DNA from 2 places in the Actinacidiphila sp. DG2A-62 genome. Region 2 is predicted to be linked to the other one. Evidence: predicted binding sites of a transcription regulator. Region 2 holds the regulator's gene; the other holds the start of a gene.
The links. The regulator HrcA, encoded in region 2, represses chaperone genes, less so after heat shock. The targets are predictions, from matches to a motif close to TTNGCACTCNGNNNNNCNGAGTGCNAA.

Region 1 (11,220 bases), 2.8 Mb from region 2:
TACATCTACTACGACAGTAGATGTACCGTCGGAGACGATCGGAAGATCGGCCCGTCGACCTTCACGCCCGCTTCGAGGGGATGAGCAATGGCAGACTTCTCCCGCCTTCCCGGACCGAACGCCGATCTCTGGGACTGGCAGCTCGTGGCCGCCTGCCGCGGCGTCGACAGCTCGTTGTTCTTCCACCCCGAGGGCGAGCGGGGGGCCGCGCGGAGCGCGCGCGAGACCGCCGCGAAAGAGGTGTGCATGCGGTGCCCGGTCCGCGCGGAGTGCGCGACGCACGCGCTGGCCGTACGCGAGCCGTACGGAGTGTGGGGCGGGCTCACGGAGGACGAGCGCGAGGCGATGATGGGGCGGTCCCGCTCCCGGGATCACGACGTGGCGGAGTACGACGACGCGCCGGAGGTCGACTCCGAGCACGAGGATGCGCGGCACTCGGCGGCCGCCCACAGCCGCTGAAACGTTCCGCCCCGGTCAGCTCCGCGCTGGGCGTCAGCCCGTCTTTCAGGGCGCGGCCCCTGCCGTCAGCTCGACGCCGAGCCTTGACCCAAGGGGCGCGGGGAACTGCTCCCCCAGACTCCGTCCGGGAGGTACCCCCACTAGCCACCGCGCGTCCGCGGTGCGTCACCGTCCCGAAGGGGCTGTTCAAATCGCTCCGGACCACCGGCCCGGTGGTGGGTTGCTCGCGCAGTTCCCCGCGCCCCTGAGGTTGAAGCTCGGTGTCGAGCTGACGGCAGGGGCCGCGCCCCTGAAAGACGGGCTGACGCCCAGCGCGGGGCTGACGGGCAGGGGGCGCGACCGCTACGGGGCAACGCTCAGCGCGAGGCGACCGAGCATCGCGCTGACCGCGGGGACGTGCGCGAGGTCCGGGAGCGTGAGGGCCACCACCTCACGTTCCACCGCGGGGCGGACGTCGAGCACCGCGACGCCCGCCGCCCGCACCGGGCCCAGCGCCAGCTCGGGGAGGACCGCCACGCCGAGCCCCGCCGCGACCAGGCCGACCACGGCCGGCGAGTCGTCCGTGGCGAAATCGATCCGCGGCGTGAAGCCCGCCCGCTCGCAGACCTCCACCAGGTGCCGCCGGCACCGCGGGCAGCCCGCGATCCACTGCTCGTCCGCCAGCTCCTCGATCGCCGTCGGCCCCGACCGCCCGGCCAGCGGGTGGTCCTCGGGCACCACGCCGACCAGCCGGTCGGTGAGCAGCGGGCGGACCACCAGGTCGTCCCAGGACTCCTCGGCCGGCGTCGGCAGGTCGACGTAGCGGAAGGCGAGCGTGATGTCGCAGTCGCCGGCCCTGAGCATGTCGACCGAGTGCGGCGGCTCGGCCTCGACCAGCGAGACCTTGGTGCCCGGGTGGTGCGCGCGCATGTCGGCGACGGCGCGCGGGACCAGCGTGGAGCTGCCGGAGGGGAACGAGCACAGCCGCACCCGTCCGGCCCGCAGCCCGGCGATCGCCGCGATCTCCTCCTCCGCGGCGGTCAGCCCGGCGAGGATGCCCGCGGCGTGCCGCACCAGCGCGTCGCCCGCCTCGGTCAGCCGCATCTCGCGCGGCCCGCGGACCAGCAGCGGCGTGCCGGCGCTGTTCTCCAGCGCCTTCATCTGCTGGCTCACGGCGGGCTGCGTGCAGCCCAGCTCACGGGCCGCGGCGGAGAAGGAGCCGGTACGGGCGACGGCGCGCAGGACGCGCAGGTGGCGGGCCTCGATCATCCCCCCACCATAAGCGCGGCTTGGGGCACGGCGGCGAACCTGCCGCTGGGCTTTGGGAGCGGCGCCACGCCGGCGCTTCGGGAGCGGCGGCACGCCGGCGGCCGGCGACGGCACGCCGGCGGCGGCGCCGCCGGGAAAAACGCGTTGGCGCCGAGGCCGCCGCGTGGTGGGATGCCGGGATGCATCAGGGCCACGTGCGCAGCGTGAACATCGGCCGTCCACGGCCCAATCCGTGGAAGCGGCTGCCGGCGACCGGCATCGACAAGCGCCCGGTGGCCGGGCCGGTGGCCGTGACCGCGCCCGGGCCGAAGGGCGACGGCGCGGTCGGACTGGCCGGCGACCGGGCGTACGACGTGAAGCACCACGGCGGCGCCGACCAGGCGGTCTACGCCTACGCCCGCGAGGACCTCGACCACTGGGAGCGGCAACTGGGCCGCCCGCTGCCCGACGGCGCCTTCGGCGAGAACCTCACCACCACCGGCTACGACCTCAACTCCGCACTGATCGGCGAACGCTGGCGGATCGGCGCCCGGCTGGTCCTCGAAGTCTCCTGCCCGCGCATCCCGTGCGCGACGTTCGCCGGCTGGCTCGGCGAGAAGGGCTGGACGCGGGCCTTCACCCGGGCCGCGCTGCCCGGGCCCTATCTGCGGGTGGTGGAGCCCGGCGAGGTCGCCGCGGGCGACCGGATCGAGGTGGTGTCGCGGCCCGCCGAGCACGCGGTGACCGTCGCGTCGAGCTTCCGCGCGCTGACCACCGAGCCGGAGCTGCTGCCGGCCCTGCTGGAGGTCGCCGCGTTCCCCGCCGCCGACCGCGAGGCGATCCGCCGCCGGCTGACCCGCGGCGCGTGACCGGCGGCGCGGGACGTCGGGGACGGCCTAGGCTGCGCGCATGGATGCCCCGGCCCGCGTGATCTCCGTCAACACCTCGCGCCCGCGCGTCGTTCCGTACACCGACGCCGCGGGCGGCCTCACCGGCATCGGCAAGCGTCCGGTGGCCGGGCCCGTCGAGGTCGCGGCGCCCGGACCGCGCGGCGCCGGCGGCAGCGGGCTGGCCGGCGACGCGGTGTGCGACCTGCGCTTCCACGGCGGGGACGACCAGGCGGTCTACGCCTACGCCCGCGAGGATCTCGACCACTGGCAGCGGCAACTGGGCCGCCCGCTGCCCGACGGCGCCTTCGGCGAGAACCTCACCACCACCGGCTACGACCTCAACTCCGCGCTGATCGGCGAACGCTGGCGGATCGGCGCCCGACTGGTCCTCGAAGTGACCTCGGGGCGCATCCCGTGCCGCACCTTCGTCGGCTGGCTGGACGAGAACGGCGCGGACGCCACCGGCTGGGTGAAGCGGTTCACGCACGCGGCGCGGCCCGGCCCGTTCCTGCGGGTGGTCACACCGGGGCCGGTCGCGGCGGGCGACCCGCTGACCGTGCTGTCCCGCCCCGGCCACGAGGTCAGCGTCGCCTACCTCTTCCGCGCGATGACCACCGCGCCGGAGCTGCTGCCGCGCGCGCTGGAGGCGGCCGGCGACGCGATGAACGCGACCTACGCGGAGGTCATCAGGCACCGCCTGGCCGCACCCGACCCCGCGGGCGCCTGAGCCCGTCCGCGCCCGCGGGCCCCCGCCGCGGCGCCGGGCACGGGACGCCCGCACGGGACGCCGCGCGGGACGCCCTGGACGCGCGTCCGCGGCACCCTAGGCTGGCGCGCATGACGACTTCACTCGTGACGGGTGCGACGGCGGGGATCGGCGCGGCCTTCGCCCGGCGGCTGGCGGCCGACGGGCACGGCCTGGTGCTGGTGGCGCGGGACGCCGAGCGGCTGGCGGACAGCGCGGCGCGGCTGCGCGAGCGGTACCGCGTCGAGGTCGAGACGCTGCCCGCGGACCTCGCGCGGGACGCCGGCGTGGCCGCGGTCGAGGCGCGGCTGCGGGACACCGCGCGGCCGGTCGACGTGCTGGTCAACAACGCCGGCTTCGGCAACCGCGGCACCTATCTGAAGGTCCCGGTCGAGGACGAGGTGCGGATGCTGCGGGTGCACTGCGAGGCGGTGCTGCGGCTCACCTCGGCCGCCGCGGAGACGATGCGCGGCGGAGGCCGCGGCACGGTGATCAACGTCGCGTCGGTCGCGGCGTTCATGCCGCGCGGCACCTACGGCGCGAGCAAGGCGTGGGTGGTGCGCTTCACCGAGAACGCGGCGCGGGAGCTGCGCGGCAGCGGCGTGCGGATGCTCGCGCTGTGCCCGGGGTTCGTCCGCACCGAGTTCCACGCGCGGGCCGGCATGGACGCCTCGCGGCTGCCGTCGTTCGCCTGGCTGGACGCGGACCGGGTGGTCGCCGCGGCGCTGCGCGACCTGGCCCGCGGCCGTACGGTCTCGGTCCCGTCCGCCCGTTACAAGGTCGCCGTCGCGCTGGCCCGGCACCTGCCGACGTCGGTCTTCGGCGCGGCCTCCACCCGCGCGGGCCGCGGCTACGACCCCCGGGGCTGACGTACGGCGCCCGCGCACGGCGACCGCGAACGGCGCCCGCGCACGGCGACCGCGCACGGCGTACGGGTGCGGCGTCCCCGTGCGGCGGCAGGCACCACGGCAGACACCGCGGCAGAGGAGCGCGCACGGCCGAGGCCCGGCCCCCGGGGTGGGGGCCGGGCCTCGGCCGTGGAGCGGTGCGCCGCGCGCCGCGGCGCCGCGGTACTGCCGGACTGCCGTCCTCCGGGAGGAGGGCGGTCGCGTCAGTGGGAGTGGCCGTGGCTGTGGCCCGCGGCCTCCTCGGGCTCCTCTTCCTTCTTCTCGACCACGAGCGTCTCGGTGGTGAGCAGCAGCGAGGCGATCGAGGCCGCGTTCTCCAGCGCGGAGCGGGTGACCTTGACCGGGTCGATGACGCCGGCCTTGACCAGGTCGCCGTACTCGCCGGTGGCCGCGTTGAAGCCGTGGCCCTTGTCCAGCTCGGCCACCTTGGAGGTGATCACGTAGCCTTCGAGGCCGGCGTTCTCGGCGATCCAGCGCAGCGGCTCGGCCGCGGCGCGGCGGACGACCGCGACACCGGTGGCCTCGTCGCCGTCCTTGCCCAGGCCCTCGCCGAGCACCTTGGCCGCGTGCACCAGCGCGGAGCCGCCGCCGGAGACGATGCCCTCCTCGACCGCCGCGCGGGTCGCGGAGATCGCGTCCTCCAGGCGGTGCTTCTTCTCCTTCAGCTCGACCTCGGTGGCCGCGCCGACCTTGATGACGCAGACGCCGCCGGCCAGCTTGGCCAGGCGCTCCTGCAGCTTCTCGCGGTCCCAGTCGGAGTCGGTGGTGGAGATCTCCGCCTTGATCTGGCCGACCCGGCCCTCGATCTCGGCCTTGTCGCCGGCGCCGTCGACGATCGTGGTGTCGTCCTTGGTGACGGTGACCCGGCGGGCGGTGCCCAGCAGGTCCAGGCCGGCCTGGTCGAGCTTGAGGCCGACCTCCTCGGCGATGACGGTCGCGCCGGTCAGCGTGGCGATGTCGCCCAGCATGGCCTTGCGGCGGTCGCCGAAGCCCGGCGCCTTGACCGCGACGGCGTTGAAGGTGCCGCGGATCTTGTTGACCACCAGCGTGGACAGGGCCTCGCCCTCGACGTCCTCGGCGATGATCAGCAGCGGCTTGGAGCCGCCGGCCTGGATGACCTTCTCCAGCAGCGGCAGCAGGTCCTGGATCGAGGAGATCTTGCCCTGGTGGATGAGGATGTACGGGTCGTCGAGGACGGCCTCCATCCGCTCCTGGTCGGTGACGAAGTACGGCGACAGGTAGCCCTTGTCGAACGCCATGCCTTCGGTGAAGTCCAGCTCCAGCCCGAAGGTGTTGGACTCCTCGACGGTGATCACGCCGTCCTTGCCGACCTTGTCCATCGCCTCGGCGATCAGCTCGCCGACCTGCTTGTCCTGGGCGGACAGCGCGGCGACCGCGGCGATGTCCTCCTTGCCCTCGATCGCGCGGGCGGAGGAGAGCAGCTCGTCGGAGACCGCCTTGACGGCGGCGTCGATGCCCTTCTTCAGGGCGGCCGGAGAGGCGCCGGCGGCGACGTTGCGCAGGCCCTCGCGGACCAGCGCCTGGGCCAGCACGGTCGCGGTGGTGGTGCCGTCGCCCGCGATGTCGTTGGTCTTGGTCGCCACCTCCTTGACGAGCTGCGCGCCCAGGTTCTCGTAGGGGTCCTCGATCTCCACCTCGCGGGCGATGGTCACACCGTCGTTGGTGATGGTCGGGGCGCCGAACTTCTTGTCGATGACGACGTTGCGGCCCTTGGGGCCGATCGTCACCTTCACGGTGTCGGCGAGCTTGTTGACGCCGCGCTCCAGGGCGCGACGGGCGTCCTCGTCGAACTTCAGAATCTTGGCCATGCCTGCGAACTACCTCGTCTAATCGTCAGTGGTCGTCGGCTGTCGTGTCGCGGAGGGCGGACGGCGGCCGGCGCGCGTCGTCAAGGACGGTCAACGACACCGCCCCGGGTCCCGGCCTCAAGGACTCGGACTCCCGGGGCGGGATCACGGCTGTGGGTGAAGAAGAGCCGGGGACTACTTCTCGATGATCGCGAGGACGTCGCGAGCCGAGAGGACGAGGTACTCCTCGCCGTTGTACTTCACCTCGGTGCCGCCGTACTTGCTGTAGAGCACGACGTCGCCCACGGCGACGTCGAGAGGCAGCCGGTTGCCGTCCTCGAAGCGGCCCGGGCCCACGGCCAGGACGACGCCCTCCTGGGGCTTCTCCTTGGCGGTGTCCGGGATGACCAGGCCCGAGGCCGTGGTCTGCTCGGCGTCCAGCGGCTGGACCACGATGCGGTCCTCGAGCGGCTTGATGGCAACCTTGGTGCTGGCGGTCGTCACGATCCGACCTCCCCCTTCAAAGGGCTCACGGGAGTGTCTGTCTGGGTCGGCGACCTGGTAGGCCCGTCGTCGCGGGTGCCGGACCTGCCCGTCGCTTCAGTCTGGCACTCAGCGGCGCCGAGTGCCAGGACCGAGACTAGGACGCGCTTAGCACTCGGTCAAGCGGAGTGCCAGAGTCGCGACACGGAGCCGCGCGCAGGACCGCACCCGCGCGGGGCCGGCGCGGGCCTCGCGCCGGGGCTCAGCCGCCGGGCGCGGCGGGCGCGGGCGGGTCCCGGTGGTCGTCGGCGAGGCGGCGGGCGAGGGTGCGGAAGTCGGCGAGCAGCCGGCCGCGTTCGCCGGACCGCACGGCCAGCACCACATGACTCGGCTCGACGCCCTCCAGCGGCACCGAGGTCAGGTCGGGCCGCAGGCCCACCCCGCGCACCCGGGCCGCGATCGCCACCGCCTCGCCGGCCGCGACGACCTCGAACTTGTCCTCCAGCGCGTCGATCACCGGGCCGCCGGGCGCGGGCCGGCCGTCCGGGCGCGGGTCGATCCGCCAGAAGGCGCTCCAGTCCGGGTCGAAGTCCCGTATCCGCGGCAGCGGTTCGTCGGCGATGTCGTCGAGGGTGACCGACTCCCGGCCGGCCAGCCGGTGGTCGAGCGGCACCACGAGCACCCGCGGCTCGGAGTACAGCACCGTGACGTCCAGGCCCTCGGTGGGGAACGGCAGCCGGGTCACCAGCGCGTCGACCCGGCGGTCCCGCAGCGCGGTACGGGCCTCCCGCCAGCTGACGTGCGTGCTCTGGACCTGCGCCTGGGGGTGCCGGCGGCGCAGTTCGCGGACGGCGGGGGTGACGATCAGGCCGGTGGTGTAGCCGATCACGAACCGGCCGGGCTCGGCGGCGGCCCGGGTGGCCGCGGACGCCTGCGCGGCCGCGCGCAGCAGCGCTCTGGCGCGCGGCAGGAAGACCTCGCCGGCCTCGGTGCAGCCGGCTGCCCTGCGGGGTGCGCTCCAGCAGCCGCGCGCCCAGTTGCTCCTCCAGCCGGCGGACCTGCCGGCTCAGCGACGGCTGCGCGACCCGCAGCGCCTGCGCGGCGCGGCCGAAGTGCAGGTGCTCGGCGACGACGGTGAAGTAGCGGACCAGCCGCAGGTCGAGGTCCGCGGCGGGCGGGACGGGTGCCGTCATGCCTCCAGCGTAATCACGGCCCGGCGGGTACGGAGCCGGGCGATGCCGTACGAGCTGGGGTGTTGCCCGATCCGTATTGCGCCGTACGCACCAGGCATTGGACGCGGGACCGGGCGCGTTCCGACGATGGAGGAGACGGCGGCGGGGCCCGGGCGCGGGCTCGGCGCCCGCCTGCCGCGTATCCCGCCCGCATCTTCCGCGAAGGACCGCACCATGCGTGTTTTCGTCACCGGCGGCACCGGTTTCATCGGTTCCGCCCTCGTCCGCGAGCTGCTCGACGCCGGGCACGAGGTTCTCGCGCTGGCGCGCTCCGACGCCGGCGCGAAGGCGCTGACCGAGGCCGGGGCGCGGCCGCACCGCGGGGACCTGGACGACCTCGACGCCCTGCGCGCGGGCGCGGCGTCCGCCGAGGCGGTCGCGCACCTCGCCTACAACCACGACCTGAGCGATTTCGAGGCCACCTTCGCGGCCAACGCGCGCAAGGACCTCACCGCGATCGAGGCGATGGGCGGGGTGCTCGAAGGGTCGGGCCGGCCGCTGGTGATCGCGTCGGGGACGCTGATGGCCGCGCGGATCACCGGGCCCGGGGTGGTGGCCACCGAGGACGTCGTGGCCGACCCGGCGTCGACGGAGCCGCGGATCGCCAGCGAGAACGCGGCGCTGGCTCTGGCGCGGCGCGGGGTGCGCACGTCGATCGCGCGGTTCGCGCCGACCGTGCACGGCACGGGCGACCACGGGTTCATGCCGCGGCTGGTCGCGATCGCCCGCGAGAAGGGGTTCTCGGGGTACGTGGGCGACGGCGCCAACCGCTGGCCCGCGGTGCACCGGCTCGACGCGGCGCGGCTGCTGCGGCTCGCGCTGGAGTCGGCGCCGGCGGGGACGCGGCTGCACGTGGTGGCGGAGGAGGGGGTGGCGTTCCGCGAGATCGCGGAGGCGATCGGGCGGGGCGTCGGCGTGCCGGTCCGGCCCGTCGCCGCGGCCGACGCGGCGGCGCACTTCGGCTTCCTCGGCGCGCTGGTCGGCGTCGACAACCCGACGTCCGGCGCGGCCACCCGCGAGCTGCTCGGCTGGCGCCCCACCCGCCCCACCCTCTTCGCCGACATCGCGGCCTACGCCTCGCGCTAGGAGTCCCGGCCGGGTCCGGTCAGCCGGTGGGCGTGCCGATCCGGTCGCGTTCGAGCACGGAGCGCAGCGTCGCGACGGCGCGGGCGGCGGCCGCGGTCGAGGGGCCGTCGAGCGTGCCGCCGATCAGCGCGGCGAGGCCGTCGGCGAAGGTCCGCGCCGCCGCGTCGACGAGCCGCGAGCCGTCGTCGGTCAGGGCCAGCAGGGAGGACCGCCGGTCGGAGGGGTTGGGCTGCCGGACGACCCATCCCCGGGTCTCCAGGCGGTCCACGCCCTTGCTGGCCGCCCCGACGCCGATGGCGAACTCGGCGGCGACGTCCGCCACCCGGGCGCCGGGACGGTCCCGCAGGAAGCGCAGGCACTCGAACTGCGAGGTGACGATCCCGTGCCGCTCCCGCAGACGGTCGTTGAGGGCGTTGTACAGACGCGTCTCGCACCGGACCAGATCGTCGAAGAAGCCCGGAAGGTCGACCTCGCCACCGCTCGACTTAGATTCCATGGCATATAGTGTAGTGGAAGCTAGTGCCGTGGAAGATATGTGTGCCAGGAGTGCCCCATGAGCAGGGAACAGCGTGCCCGGATCGACGCGATGCTGCGACAGCCACGGCCCGCGGGCCCCCGGCCGGTCGAGGAGCTGCGCGCCGGATTCGCGGCGCTGATGGCGCGGATGACCGTGCCCGACACCATCGACACCACGCGCACGACGCTCGGCGGCCGGCCCGCCCTGCGGGTCGAGCCCGCGCGCGGGCCCCGCGCCGGGACGATCCTGTACTTCCACGGCGGCGGCTTCGTGTTCGGCTCCCCCGAGACCGCCCTGTCGCTGACCGGCCACCTGGTGGCCAGGACCGGCTTCGGGGCGTACTCGCCGGACTACCGGCTCGCCCCCGAGCACCCCTTCCCGGCCGCGATCGAGGACACCCTGAGCGCCTACCGCGCCCTCCTGGACGCCGGCGCGGACCCCTCGGCCGTCGTGTTCGCCGGCGACTCCGCCGGAGGCGGCCTCACCGTCACCACCTGCCTCGCCGCCCGTGACGCCGGCCTCCCCCTGCCCGCCGCCCTCGTGGCGTTCTCCCCGGGCCTCGACGCCACCCGCACGGGCGAGAGCATGGACACCAAGGAAGGCGTCGACCCGGTCTTCACCCGCGAGGCCGTCGAGCACACCGGGGCCATGTACCTCGCCGGAGCCGACCCCCGCCAGCCCCTGCTCAGCCCGGCCGTCCTCGCCGACCTGACCGGCTTTCCGCCCCTGCTGATCCAGGTGGGCACGAACGAGATCCTGCTGGACGACTCCACCCGCCTCGCCGCGCGTGCGCGGGCGGCCGGGGTGGACGTCATCCTGGACGTCACCGCCGACGTGCCGCACGTGTTCCAGGCGTTCGCCGGCGTCCTGGACGAGGCGGACGAGGCACTGGAGCGCGCGGCGCTCTTCCTCGGCCAGCGGGTGCGCGCCGGACGCGCGGCGCGCACGTCGGCGGCGTAGGCCGGGGCACGCCCGGGCCGGGGGCACGCGCGAGTCGGGCACGCCCGGGCCAGGGCACGCCCGGGCCAGGGCACGCGCGGACACCGGGAGAATGGCGGGATGGACGTTGAGGGGTTCGGGCGGCTGTTCACGCCCGAGGGGCAGGCCGTGCTGGAGGAGGTGCGCGACCTGCGCGCCGGGGAGGAGCTCGGCGCGGCCACCCGGCTGCGGCGCACGCACGACGCGGAGCTGGTCGCCGCCGCCCTCACCCAGGCCCTCCTGCGCCGCCGCGCGAGCGCCAAGTTCGGCGCGGACGCGGCCCGCATGTACTTCACGCCGCACGGCGCCGAGCAGGCGACCCGCGCCACCGTGGCCGCCCACCGCGCCGACCGCTTCCGCGCCCTCGGCGTCCGCCGCCTCGCCGACCTCTGCGGCGGCATCGGCGGTGACGCCCTCGCCCTGGCCCGCGCCGGCATCGAGGTCCTCGCGGTCGACCGCGATCCGCTGACCTGCGCGGTGGCCCGTGCCAACGCCGACGCGCTCGGCCTGGCCGACCGCGTCGAGGTGCGCTGCGCCGACGTCGCGGACGTCGACACCGCCGGCTACGACGCCGTGTTCGTGGACCCGGCCCGCCGCACCGCCCGCGGCCGCACCTTCGACCCCGAGGCGTACCAGCCGCCGCTGTCCTGGGCGGTGGCCGCCGCCCGCGCGGTCCGGTACGCCGCGGTGAAGGTCGCCCCCGGCGTCCCGCACGACGCGGTGCCGCACGACGCCGAGGCGGAGTGGGTGTCGGACGGCGGCGACGTGAAGGAGGCCGCGCTGTGGTTCGGCACCGGGCCCGGCTCCGTGCGCGCCACGCTGCTGCCGTCCGGCGCGCACCTGGCCGGCCGGGCCGCCGCCCCCGAGATCCCGCCGGTCCGCGCGCC
Region 2 (11,220 bases):
CGCGGCTCGCTGTCCTTCCTCGCCGAGGCCTCCGAGCTGCTGGCCGGGCAGCTCGACGAGGACAACGTCGCCTCGCTCGCCGCCCAGCTGCTGGTCCCGCGGCTCGCCGACTGGTGCGCGGTGTGGCTGTACCCGCCGGGCGCGGCGCCCCGGCTGGCCCACGTCTGGCACCGCTCGGAGCAGTCGGCCGACGACCTGCGGGCCGTACTGGAGAAGTCGCCGCCGCCCGCGCCCGCGCAGGACGGGACGTGGGGGAGCAGGCCGCTCGCCGATCCGTTCGGCGCGACGGCCGTGCCGCTGGTGGCCGGCGGCCACTGCCACGGCACGCTGATGCTCGGCCGCTCCGGGCTGCTCGGGCTGCCGGACGGGGCGGCCGGCCTGATCGACGACTTCGCCCGCCGGGTCGCGCTCGCCCTCGGCACCGCGCGGCAGTACGCCCGCCAGGCGATGATCAGCACGGTCCTGCAACGCGGCCTGCTGCCGCCGGCGGCCGGCCGCATCCCCGGCGTCGAGCACGCGGTGGTCTACGAGCCGGCCGCCGGCGACTGGGTGGGCGGCGACTTCTACGACCTGTTCCCGGCCGGCGACGGCCGCTGGTGCTTCGCCCTGGGCGACGTCTGCGGCAGCGGCCCCGAGGCGGCGTCGCTGGCCGGCATCGCCCGCCCGGTGCTGCGGCTGCTGGCCCGCGAGGGGTACGGCGTCGCCGACGTGCTGGACCGGCTCAACCGGGCCCTCGCCGACGAGGCGGCCACCGCGCTGCTCGCCGAGACCACCGCGTGGCACACCGGCCAGGGCCGGTTCCTGTCCCTGCTGTACGGCGAGGTCACGCCGTACGCGCCCGGCCGCCCCGACCCGTACCCCGACCCGTATCCCGGCCCCGGCCCGGCCTCCGCCCCGGGCTCCGGTCCCGGCCCCGGGGCGTTCCTCGGCGCGCGCTGCACGATCGCCTCCGCCGGGCACCCGCTGCCGCTGCTGCTCGCCGCGGACGGCACCGTGCGGCCCGCGGCCGAGCCGCAACTGCTGCTCGGGATCTCCGACGACGCCCGCTACACCAGCCAGCGCCTCGACCTCGCGCCCGGCGACGTGCTGCTGTGCGTGACCGACGGCGTCACCGAGCGGCGGCACGGACGGCGGCAGTTCGACGACGACGACGGCCTGGCGGCGGCGCTGCGGGAGTGCCGCGGGCTGGCCGCGGCCGACGTCGCCGAGCGGATCCGCCGGGCCGTGCACGACTTCGACGACGCCCCGCCCGCCGACGACCTGGCGCTGCTGGTGCTGCGCGCCTGACGGCCGCTCCTTCGCCGGCCGCCGGAACGCCCGCCGGTGGCGGATACTGGGGGGATGCCTTCCGTACTCCCCGACGGCGAGCCCGTGCCCGCCGACGGCGCGCTGCCGCCGCACGCCCTGGCCGGGGCGGCCGACCGGCCGCTCGGGTTCTACCTGCACGTGCCGTACTGCGCGACGCGCTGCGGGTACTGCGACTTCAACACCTACACCGCGAGCGAGCTGCGCGGCTCCGGCGGCGCGCTCGCCTCGCGCGAGAACTACGCCGACGTGCTGGTCGAGGAGGTGCGGCGGGCCCGCAAGGCGCTCGGGGACGACCCGCGGCGGGTGGAGACGGTGTTCGTGGGCGGCGGCACCCCCACGCTGCTGCCCGCGGCCGACCTCGGGCGGATGCTGGCGGCGATCCGGGAGGAGTTCGGGCTCGCGCCGGACGCGGAGGTGACGACCGAGGCCAACCCGGAGTCCGTCGACCCCGCCTACCTGGCCGACCTGCGCGCGGCCGGCTTCACCCGGGTGTCCTTCGGCATGCAGAGCGCCCGGCAGCACGTGCTGCGCGTGCTGGACCGCACCCACACCCCTGGCCGGCCCGAGCGCTGCGTGGCCGAGGCCCGCGCGGCCGGGTTCGAGCACGTCAACCTCGACCTCATCTACGGCACCCCCGGCGAGAGCGACGACGACTGGCGGGCCTCGCTGGACGCGGCCCTGGGCGCCGGGCCCGACCACGTCTCGGCGTACGCGCTGATCGTCGAGGACGGCACCCGGCTGGCCCAGCGCATCCGGCGCGGCGAGGTCCCGCCGACCGACGACGACGAGCACGCCGACCGCTACCTGATCGCCGAGGAGCGCCTGGCGGCCGCGGGCTTCCACTGGTACGAGGTGTCCAACTGGGCCGCCTCGGCGGCCGGCCGCTGCCGGCACAACGAGCTGTACTGGACCGGCGCGGACTGGTGGGGCGCGGGCCCCGGCGCGCACAGCCACGTCGGCGGCGTCCGCTGGTGGAACGTCAAGCACCCCGGCGCCTACGCCCAGGCGCTCGCCGAGGGCCGCAGCCCCGGCGCCGGCCGCGAACTGCTCACCGCCGAGGACCGCCGGGTCGAGCGCATCCTCCTGGAGCTGCGCCTGGCCGCCGGCTGCCCGCTGGACCTGCTGGCCCCCCAGGGCGCCCGCGCCGCCGCCCGCGCGGTGACGGACGGCCTCCTGGAGCCCGCCCCTTACGCCGAGGGCCGCGCCGTCCTCACCCTCAAGGGCCGCCTCCTCGCCGACGCCGTGGTCCGCGACCTGGTCGACTAGCGCCGCTCCCGGGCCGCGCCCCGGGGCGGACCGGACCGGACAGGGCAATACAGCTAGGCGCCCGGCTCCGTCACGAAGTCGATCAGCTCCTCCACCCGGCCGAGGAGCTCGGGTTCGAGGTCGCGGTAGCTGCTCACGCAGGCGAGGATGCGCTGCCACGCCTCACCGGTGGTCAGGTGGGACCAGCCGAGGGCGCGGCAGACGCCGATCTTCCAGTCCTCGCCGCGCGGGACCCGGGGCCATCCGGGGATGCCGACCGAGGCCGGCTTCACCGCCTCCCACACGTCGATGTAGGGGTGGCCGACGACCAGGACGTCCGGGCCGGTGACCGAGGCGGCGATCCGCGACTCCTTGGAGCCGGGGACCAGGTGGTCCACCAGGACGCCGAGGCGGGCCCCCGGGCCCGGGCCGAAGGACTCGACCACGGCCGGCAGGTCGTCCACGCCCTCCAGATACTCCACGACGACGCCCTCGACCCGCAGGTCGTGGCCCCAGACGCGCTCGACCAGCTCGGCGTCGTGCCGGCCCTCGACGTAGATCCGGCCCGCCCGGGCGACCCGGGCCGTGGCGCCGGTGACCGCGATCGACCCGGACGCCGACAGCAGCGGGCCGCGCGGCGCGGGGGCCGCGGCCCGCGGGCGCACCAGCGTCACCGGCTTCCCGTCGATCAGGAAGCCGCGCGGGGTCATCGGGAAGACCCGCAGCTTGCCGAACCGGTCCTCCAGGGTGACGGTGAGCCCCTCGGCGGTCTTCTCCACCCGCACCACGGCCCCGCAGAAGCCCGTCGCGGCCTCCTCGACCACCAGGTCCCGCTCGGCGGCCACCTCGGGCGCGGGCGCCTGCTTCTTCCACGGCGGGGTGAGATCGGCGTCGTAACTGCGGCTGCGCATGGGGGAGATCGTAGCCAGGGCCGCCCGGCCGGTCGCGGTACCGTGCCGGTCGCCTCCCCGGCGGGTCGGCCCCGCCGTCCGCGCCGCCGCGCATCGCCACGCCGCGCCGCCGCGCATCGTCACGCCGCGCCGCCGCGCATCGTCACGCCGCGCCGCCGCGCATCGTCACGCCGCGCCGCCGCGCCGCCGCGCATCGCCGCGCCGCCCCGCCCCTCCGCTACCGCGGCCCCGCGCCGAACCTCCGCGCCAGCGCGTCCCGCTGCTCCCGGACGAACCGCGCGTCCACCACCGCGCCGTGCCCCGGCACGTACCGCGCGGTCTCCCCGCCCAGCGCCAGCAGCGCGTCCAGCGTGCCGGGCCAGCGGGCCGGGACCGCCGCGTCGTCGGCCTGCGGGTCGCCGGACTCCTCGACCAGGTCGCCGCAGAAGACCACCGCCGGGTCGCTGGCCGTCGCGCCCGGCACCAGCACCACCAGGTCGTGCGCGGTGTGCCCGGGACCGGGGTGCACCAGCCGCACCGGCCGCTCCCCGAGGTCGAGCGCCAGCGCGCCGTCGACCGTCGTGTCCGGCACGGCGAGCGAGCGCGCCGCCGCCGCGGCCTCCTCCGGGCCGACGCCGTGCCGCACCGCGTCCGCGCGCAGCGCCTCCCGCTCCCCGGCGAGGTACGCCGGCAGCGCCCGGTGCCCGTACACCCGCGCCCCGGGCAGCGCCGCCGCGCCGAGAACGTGGTCGAAGTGGCCGTGGGTGAGCGCCACATGGCTGACCGGGCGCCCGGTCAGCGCCGCGGCCTGCTCCGCCAGCTCCGCGCCCTCGCGCAGCGTCGACCCGGTGTCCACCAGCAGCGCCGCGTCCGCGCCCACCACCAGCCCCACCGTCACGTCCAGGAACGGCAGCCGCCGCCGGGCCACCCCGGGGGCCAGCTGCTCCCACACCGAGTCCCCGGACGGGCCGTCCCGGCCGGCCCCGCGCGTTCTCGTCGACATCCACGGGGGCGACCGTACCGCCCCGAGGATGACCGAATACGGAGCCGCTCTTGCCGAGCCCTCGCCGCCTCGCCGTACACTGGCTGCGGGAAAGCTGGCACTCGAAACCGCGGAGTGCCAGGCAGCAGGTCCGGGACCCGCGGCTGGAGGTGCGCGATGCTCAGCGAACGCAGGCTTGAGGTGCTGCGTGCCATCGTCCAGGACTACGTCGGCACCGAGGAGCCGGTCGGCTCCAAGGCGCTGACCGAGCGGCACCAGCTCGGCGTCTCGCCCGCCACGGTGCGCAACGACATGGCCGTGCTGGAGGAGGAGGGCTACATCGCCCAGCCCCACACCAGCGCCGGCCGCATCCCCACCGACAAGGGCTACCGGCTCTTCGTCGACAAGCTCGCCGGCGTCAAGCCGCTGTCGGCCGCCGAGCGCCGGGCCATCCAGAACTTCCTGGACGGCGCGGTCGACCTGGACGACGTGGTCGGCCGCACCGTCCGGCTGCTCGCCCAGCTCACCCGGCAGGTCGCCGTCGTGCAGTACCCCTCGCTGACCCGCTCCTCGGTCCGCCACGTGGAACTGCTCTCGCTGGCGCCCGCCCGGCTGATGCTGGTGCTGATCACCGACACCGGCCGGGTCGAGCAGCGGATCGTCGACTGCGCGGGCCCGGTCGGCGAGACCGTCCTGGCCGACCTGCGGGCCCGGCTGAACAGCCGGGTCGTCGGCCGCCGCTTCAGCGACGTGCCGCCGCTGGTGCAGGACCTGGCCGAGGGCTTCGAGCCCGACGACCGGCCGGCGGTGGCCACCGTGCTCGCCACCCTCCTGGAGACCCTCGTGGAGGAGAAGGAGGAGCGGATCATGCTCGGCGGCGCGGCGAACCTCACCCGCTTCAACCACGACTTCCCGCTGACCATCCGCCCGGTGCTGGAGGCGCTGGAGGAGCAGATGGTCCTCCTCAAGCTCCTGGGCGAGACCTGGGACCCGTCGATGACCGTGCGCATCGGGCATGAGAATTTTCACGAGGGCCTCAATTCCACCTCCGTGGTGGCGGTCGGCTACGGTTCGGGCGACGAGGCAGTCGCCAAACTCGGCGTGGTCGGACCGACCCGCATGGACTACCCCGGAACGATGGGAGCGGTACGCGCAGTGGCACGTTACGTCGGACAGATCCTGGCGGAGTCGTAAGTGGCCACGGACTACTACGCCGTGCTCGGCGTGCGCCGCGACGCAGGACCGGACGAGATCAAGAAGGCGTTCCGCCGCCTCGCCCGCGAACTGCACCCGGACGTCAACCCGGACCCCAAGACCCAGGAGCGGTTCAAGGAGATCAACGCCGCGTACGAGGTGCTCTCCGACCCGCAGAAGAAGCAGGTCTACGACCTCGGCGGCGACCCGCTGTCCGCCGCGGGCGGTGGCGGCGGCGCGGGCGGCTTCGGGGCCGGCTTCGGCAACTTCAGCGACATCATGGACGCCTTCTTCGGCCAGTCCTCGCAGCGCGGCCCGCGCTCGCGGACCCGGCGCGGGCAGGACGCCATGATCCGGCTGGAGATCGAGCTGGACGAGGCGGCGTTCGGCACCACCAAGGACATCCAGGTGGACACCGCGGTCACCTGTGGCACCTGCAACGGCGAGGGCGCGGCTCCCGGCACCTCCGCGCAGACCTGCGACATGTGCCGCGGCCGCGGCGAGGTCTCCCAGGTCACCCGGTCCTTCCTGGGCCAGGTCATGACCTCCCGGCCGTGCCCGCAGTGCCAGGGCTTCGGCACGGTCGTGCCCACGCCGTGCCCGGAGTGCGCGGGCGACGGCCGGGTCCGCTCCCGCCGCACCCTCACCGTCAAGATCCCCGCGGGCGTCGACAACGGCACCCGCATCCAGCTGGCCGGCGAGGGCGAGGTCGGCCCCGGCGGCGGACCCGCCGGCGACCTCTACGTCGAGATCCGCGAGGTGCCGCACCCGGTCTTCCAGCGCCGCGGCGACGACCTGCACTGCACGGTCACCATCCCGATGACCGCGGCGGCGCTGGGCACGAAGTGCCCGCTGGAGACGCTCGACGGGCTGGAGGAGGTCGACATCCGGCCGGGCACGCAGTCGGGGCAGTCGATCCCGCTGCACCAGCGCGGCATCACCCACCTGCGCGGCGGCGGCCGGGGGGACCTGGTCGTGCACGTCGAGGTGCTCACGCCGTCCAAGCTCGACCCGGAGCAGGAGGAGCTGCTGCGGCGGCTCGCGCAGTTGCGCGGCGAGGAGCGGCCGACCGGTCAGTTCGCGCCCGGTCAGCAGGGCCTCTTCTCCCGCCTCAAGGACGCGTTCAACGGCCGTTAGAACGGCCTCCTGGCGTCTCCCGCCGCCCGGGTGCCGCCCGGATGCCGGGCTTCGGCGCCGCGGGGGCGCGGGGGAACTGCTCCCCCAGCACTCCGTCCGGGAGGTACCCTCACCGGCTCCCACGCGGGGGTTGGTCGCCACCGGCCCGAAGGGGCTGTGGCTGCCGATCCGGACCACCGGCCCGGTGGTGGGCTGAGCGCGCAGTTCCCCGCGCCCCTGGGGGGCAAGGTCCGGCGGGGGGAGGGCCGACGCCCTGCGTCGAGGGGGCCGGGGGCGCGTGACACCATGAGGTCATGGACGAACTCGCCGCGTTCTCGGCGTATCCGATCGTGCAGGCCCCGATGGCCGGCGGCGCGTCGAACCCCCGGCTGGCCGCCGCGGTGTCCGCGGCCGGCGGCCTGGGGTTCCTGGCCGCCGGGTACAAGACCTCGGAGGCGATGTACCAGGAGATCCGCCAGCTGCGCGACCTGACCTCGCGGCCCTTCGGCGTCAACCTGTTCATGCCGCAGCCGCCCACCGCGGACCCCTCGGCGATCGCCGTCTACGCCGAGCAGCTGGCCGGCGAGGCCGCCTGGTACGCCACCGCGCTCGGCGACCCGGACGTCGGCGGCGACGACGGGTACGACGCGAAGGTCGCGGTGCTGCTGGAGGACCCGGTCCCGATGGTGAGCTTCACCTTCGGCTGCCCCGACCGCGCGGTGCTCGACGCGTTCGCCCAGGCGGGCACCTTCACCGTGGTGACGGTCACCTCGCCCGCCGAGGCGCTGGCCGCGCAGTGGGCCGGCGCCGACGCGGTGTGCGTGCAGGGCGTGGAGGCCGGCGGCCACCAGGGCACGCACCGCGACGACCCGCTGTCCGACGGCGCCGGGATGGGCCTGCTCACGCTGGTCCCGCAGGTGCGCGAGGCCGTGCAGCTGCCGATCATCGCGGCCGGCGGGCTGATGCGCGGCGGCCAGATCGCCGCGGTGCTCGCGGCCGGCGCGGACGCCGCGTCGCTCGGCACCGCGTTCCTGGTCACCCCGGAGTCCGGCGCGAGCCCGCTGCACAAGAAGGCGATCACCGACCCGGTCTTCGCCCGCACCGAGCTGACCCGCGCGTTCTCCGGCCGCCCGGCCCGCGGTCTGCTCAACCGCTTCATGCGCGAGCACGGCCCCTACGCGCCGCCCGGCTACCCGCAGATCCACCACCTGACCTCGACGCTGCGCAAGGCCGCCGCCGCGGCCGGCGACCCGCAGGGCATGGCGCTGTGGGCGGGCCAGGGCCACCGGCTGGCCCGGGAGCTGTCCGCGGGCGCGCTGGTGGAGACGCTGGTCGCCGAGCTGGAAGCGGCCGGGGGAGCGCGTACGTGACCGCGCCGGTGTTCCTGGTCCCGGCGGCGTCCCTGGACGCGCTGACGGCCCCTCAAGGCCCGCACGGCTCCGGCGGCCCATACGGCCCAGCGGCCCCCGGCGGCTCCGGCGACGCCGCCGGCTTCCGCCCGCCCGCGCGGCTGACCCTGGACGGCCCGGAGGGCCGCCACGCGGTGTCCGTGCGCCGGCTCGCCCCCGGCGAGGAGGTCGTGCTGACCGACGGCGCCGGGCGCGGCGCCTACGGGACGGTGGCCGCGGCCGAGGGCAAGGACGTGCTGCACGTCGACGTCCGCGAGGTCCGCGCCGAGGCCCCGCCCGCGCCCTCGGTCACCGTGGTGCAGGCGCTGCCCAAGGGCGACCGCGGCGAACTCGCCGTGGAGACCATGACCGAGGCCGGCGTGGACGCGGTGGTGCCGTGGTCCGCCGCCCGCTGCGTCACCCAGTGGCGCGGCGAGCGCGGCGCCAAGGCGCTGGCCAAGTGGCGCGCCACCGCCCGCGAGGCGGCCAAGCAGTCCCGTCGGCTGCGCTTCCCGGAGATCGCCGAGCCCATGTCGACGCGCCAGGTGGCGCAGCTGCTGCGCGGCGCCGACTTCGCCGCGGTCCTGCACGAGGAGGGCTCGGCGCCGCTGGCCACCGCCGAACTGCCGCGCGCCGGCTCGCTGGTGCTGGTCGTCGGGCCCGAAGGGGGCGTGTCGCCGGAGGAGTTGGCGGCCTTCGCCGAGGCGGGCGCGCCGCCGTACCGGCTGGGTCCCACGGTGCTGCGCACCTCCACCGCGGGCGTCGCGGCGACCGCGCTGCTGCTGGCCCGCACCGGCCGCTGGTCCTGACCGCGCGTCAACTCCCGCGCGGCGCGCGTCACTCGCACGGGGACCCGTAGGGGCCGGTATCGGCCGTCCGGGGGATGGACCACGGTCCGTCACGGGCGCACCGTGGAGTGATGGTACGGAACGGGAAGATCTGGGCGGTCACGGCACTCACCGCAACCACCGCGGCCCTGCTGGTGGGCGCGTCGGGCTGCGACCCCGCCGACGGCCTCGCCGAGAGCTCGGTGTCGGTGACCACCGACCAACTGGCCACCCGCGCGCTGAAGAACGACCACGTGAAGGTCCAGTGGCTCTCCTGCGGCGCCTCGACCGGCGACCGCCGGGCCACGGTCGACTGCCTCGGCCGCACCGACGACCAGCGCAAGATCACCGTCAAGGGCACGGTGACCGAGCAGCAGGACGACACCTGCGTGCGCGGCCGGCTCACCGCCGAGGTGGCCGGGCGCACCGTCTTCGACGTATCCGGTCTGGGCCGGTGCGTCCACCGCACCGCGACGCCGAGTTGATCGAGGTTTTAGGGTGGTCGGGTGACGACGCATCCGAGGCCGCCGCAGCCCTCGTACCTCAGAAACCCGCACCCGCACGGCGACGTGATCGCCTTCACCGCGGAGGACGACGTCTGGGTGGCGCCGCTCGACGGCGGTCGCGCCTGGCGGGTCAGCGCGGACAACATGCCGGTCGGGCGGCCCCGGATCGCCCCCGGCGGCGACCTGATCGCCTGGACGTCCACCCGCGACGGCGCCCCCGAGGTGCACGTCGCGCCGCTGGACGGCGGCCCCGCCACCCGGCTCACCTACTGGGGCAACGCCCGCACCGCGGTGCGCACATGGACCCCGGACGGCCGGCCGGTGGTCACCACCGCCGCCGGCCAGGGCAGCCTGCGCCGCACCTGGGCGCGGCGACTGCCGCTGGACGGCGGCCCGTTCACCGTGCTGCCCTACGGCCCGGTGGGCGACGTGAGCTACGGCCCGGACGGCGCGGTGCTGCTGCAGTCGGTGACGATGGGCCGCGAGGCCGCGTACTGGAAGGGCTACCGCGGCGGCACCGCGGGCAAGCTGTGGCTCGACCCGGACGGCGGCGGCGACTTCCACCGGGTGCACGCGGACCTGGACGGCAACATCGAGTGCCCGATGTGGGTGGGGGAGCGGATCGCGTTCCTCAGCGACCACGAGGGCACGGGCGCGCTCTACTCCAGCCTGCCCGACGGCTCCGACCTGCGCCGGCACGGCGAGCCCGGGGAGTTCTACGCACGGCACGCCGCCACCGACGGCACCCGCGTGGCCTGGACCGCGGGCGGGCGGCTGCACCTGCTGGACGGCCTCGACGCCGGCCGGGAGCCGCGCGTCCTGCAGATCCGCCTCGGCGGCCAGCGCGGCGACCTCCAGCCCCACCCGGTGCGCGCCGCGCGGTACCTGGGCGACGCGCGGCCGGACCGGACCGGGCGCGGCAGCGCCGTGGAGATCCGCGGCACCGTGCACTGGCTCACCCACCGCGGCGGCCCGGCCCGCGTCCTCGCCGACACCGCCGGCGTGCGCGCCCGCCACCCGCGGGTCTTCCAGCAGGGCGCCGACCAGTACGTGGTGTGGGTGACCGACGCCGAGGGCGACGACGCGCTGGACATCGCGCCGGCGACCGGACTCGTGCCGCCCGCGCCCGCGACCCCCGCGCCGCCCGCCGCGGCCACGCCGGCCGGTGCGGCCCCCGACTCCGCCCCGGCGGGCGGCGATCCGGCCGCGTCCGCCGCGGACACCGCGTCCACCCCGGACACCGGCTCCACCCCGGACACCGGCTCCACCCCGGACACCGGCTCCGCCCCCGACGCCGCCCCCGCGCCGCGGCGCCTGGCCGCGGGCCGCCTCGGCCGCGTCCACGAGATCGAGGTCTCGCCCGACGGCCACCGCATCGCCGTCGCCTCGCACGACGGCCGCGTGCTGCTGGTCCAGACCCAGACCGGCGAGGTCCGCGAGGTCACCGCGGGCGCCGAGGGCGACTGCTCCGACCTGGCCTTCTCGCCCGACTCCGGCTGGCTCGCCTGGTCCCAGCCGGGCCCCGGGGGGCTGCGCCAGATCAAGCTGGCCGCCACCGCCGACCTCACCGTGGTCGAGGCGACGCCGCTGCGCTTCAACGACTTCGCGCCGGCCTTCACCGCGGACGGCCGGCACCTGGCGTTCCTGTCCGAGCGGGCCTTCGACCCGGTCTACGACGCGCACGTCTTCGACCTGTCCTTCCCCAACGCCTGCCGGCCGTACCTGATCACGCTGGCCGCGACCACCCCCTCGCCGTTCGGCCCG

Region 1: a site for HrcA is predicted at 6,689-6,715, ahead of groES (co-chaperone GroES). Genes of this name have one in related genera too.

Annotation. Positions count from the first base shown of each region.
Region 1 is NZ_JAYMGI010000002.1:5,419,958-5,431,177, reverse strand. It holds gene VSR01_RS24460 (WhiB family transcriptional regulator) at 88-459, shown strand; gene VSR01_RS24455 (LysR family transcriptional regulator) at 802-1,707, opposite strand; gene VSR01_RS24450 (MOSC domain-containing protein) at 1,887-2,555, shown strand; gene VSR01_RS24445 (MOSC domain-containing protein) at 2,596-3,303, shown strand; gene VSR01_RS24440 (SDR family NAD(P)-dependent oxidoreductase) at 3,414-4,190, shown strand; gene groL (chaperonin GroEL) at 4,433-6,058, opposite strand; gene groES (co-chaperone GroES) at 6,233-6,541, opposite strand; partial or broken gene VSR01_RS24425 (LysR family transcriptional regulator) at 6,783-7,713, opposite strand; gene VSR01_RS24420 (SDR family oxidoreductase) at 7,927-8,838, shown strand; gene VSR01_RS24415 (MarR family winged helix-turn-helix transcriptional regulator) at 8,858-9,334, opposite strand; gene VSR01_RS24410 (alpha/beta hydrolase) at 9,392-10,315, shown strand; gene VSR01_RS24405 (class I SAM-dependent methyltransferase) at 10,415-11,220, shown strand, end outside.
Region 2 is NZ_JAYMGI010000002.1:2,627,011-2,638,230, reverse strand. It holds gene VSR01_RS11765 (ATP-binding SpoIIE family protein phosphatase) at 1-1,287, shown strand, start outside; gene hemW (radical SAM family heme chaperone HemW) at 1,342-2,574, shown strand; gene VSR01_RS11755 (DUF3097 domain-containing protein) at 2,628-3,464, opposite strand; gene VSR01_RS11750 (MBL fold metallo-hydrolase) at 3,682-4,446, opposite strand; gene hrcA (heat-inducible transcriptional repressor HrcA) at 4,603-5,619, shown strand; gene dnaJ (molecular chaperone DnaJ) at 5,620-6,756, shown strand; gene VSR01_RS11735 (nitronate monooxygenase) at 7,050-8,105, shown strand; gene VSR01_RS11730 (16S rRNA (uracil(1498)-N(3))-methyltransferase) at 8,246-8,932, shown strand; gene VSR01_RS11725 (hypothetical protein) at 9,043-9,435, shown strand; partial or broken gene VSR01_RS11720 (S41 family peptidase) at 9,520-11,220, shown strand, end outside.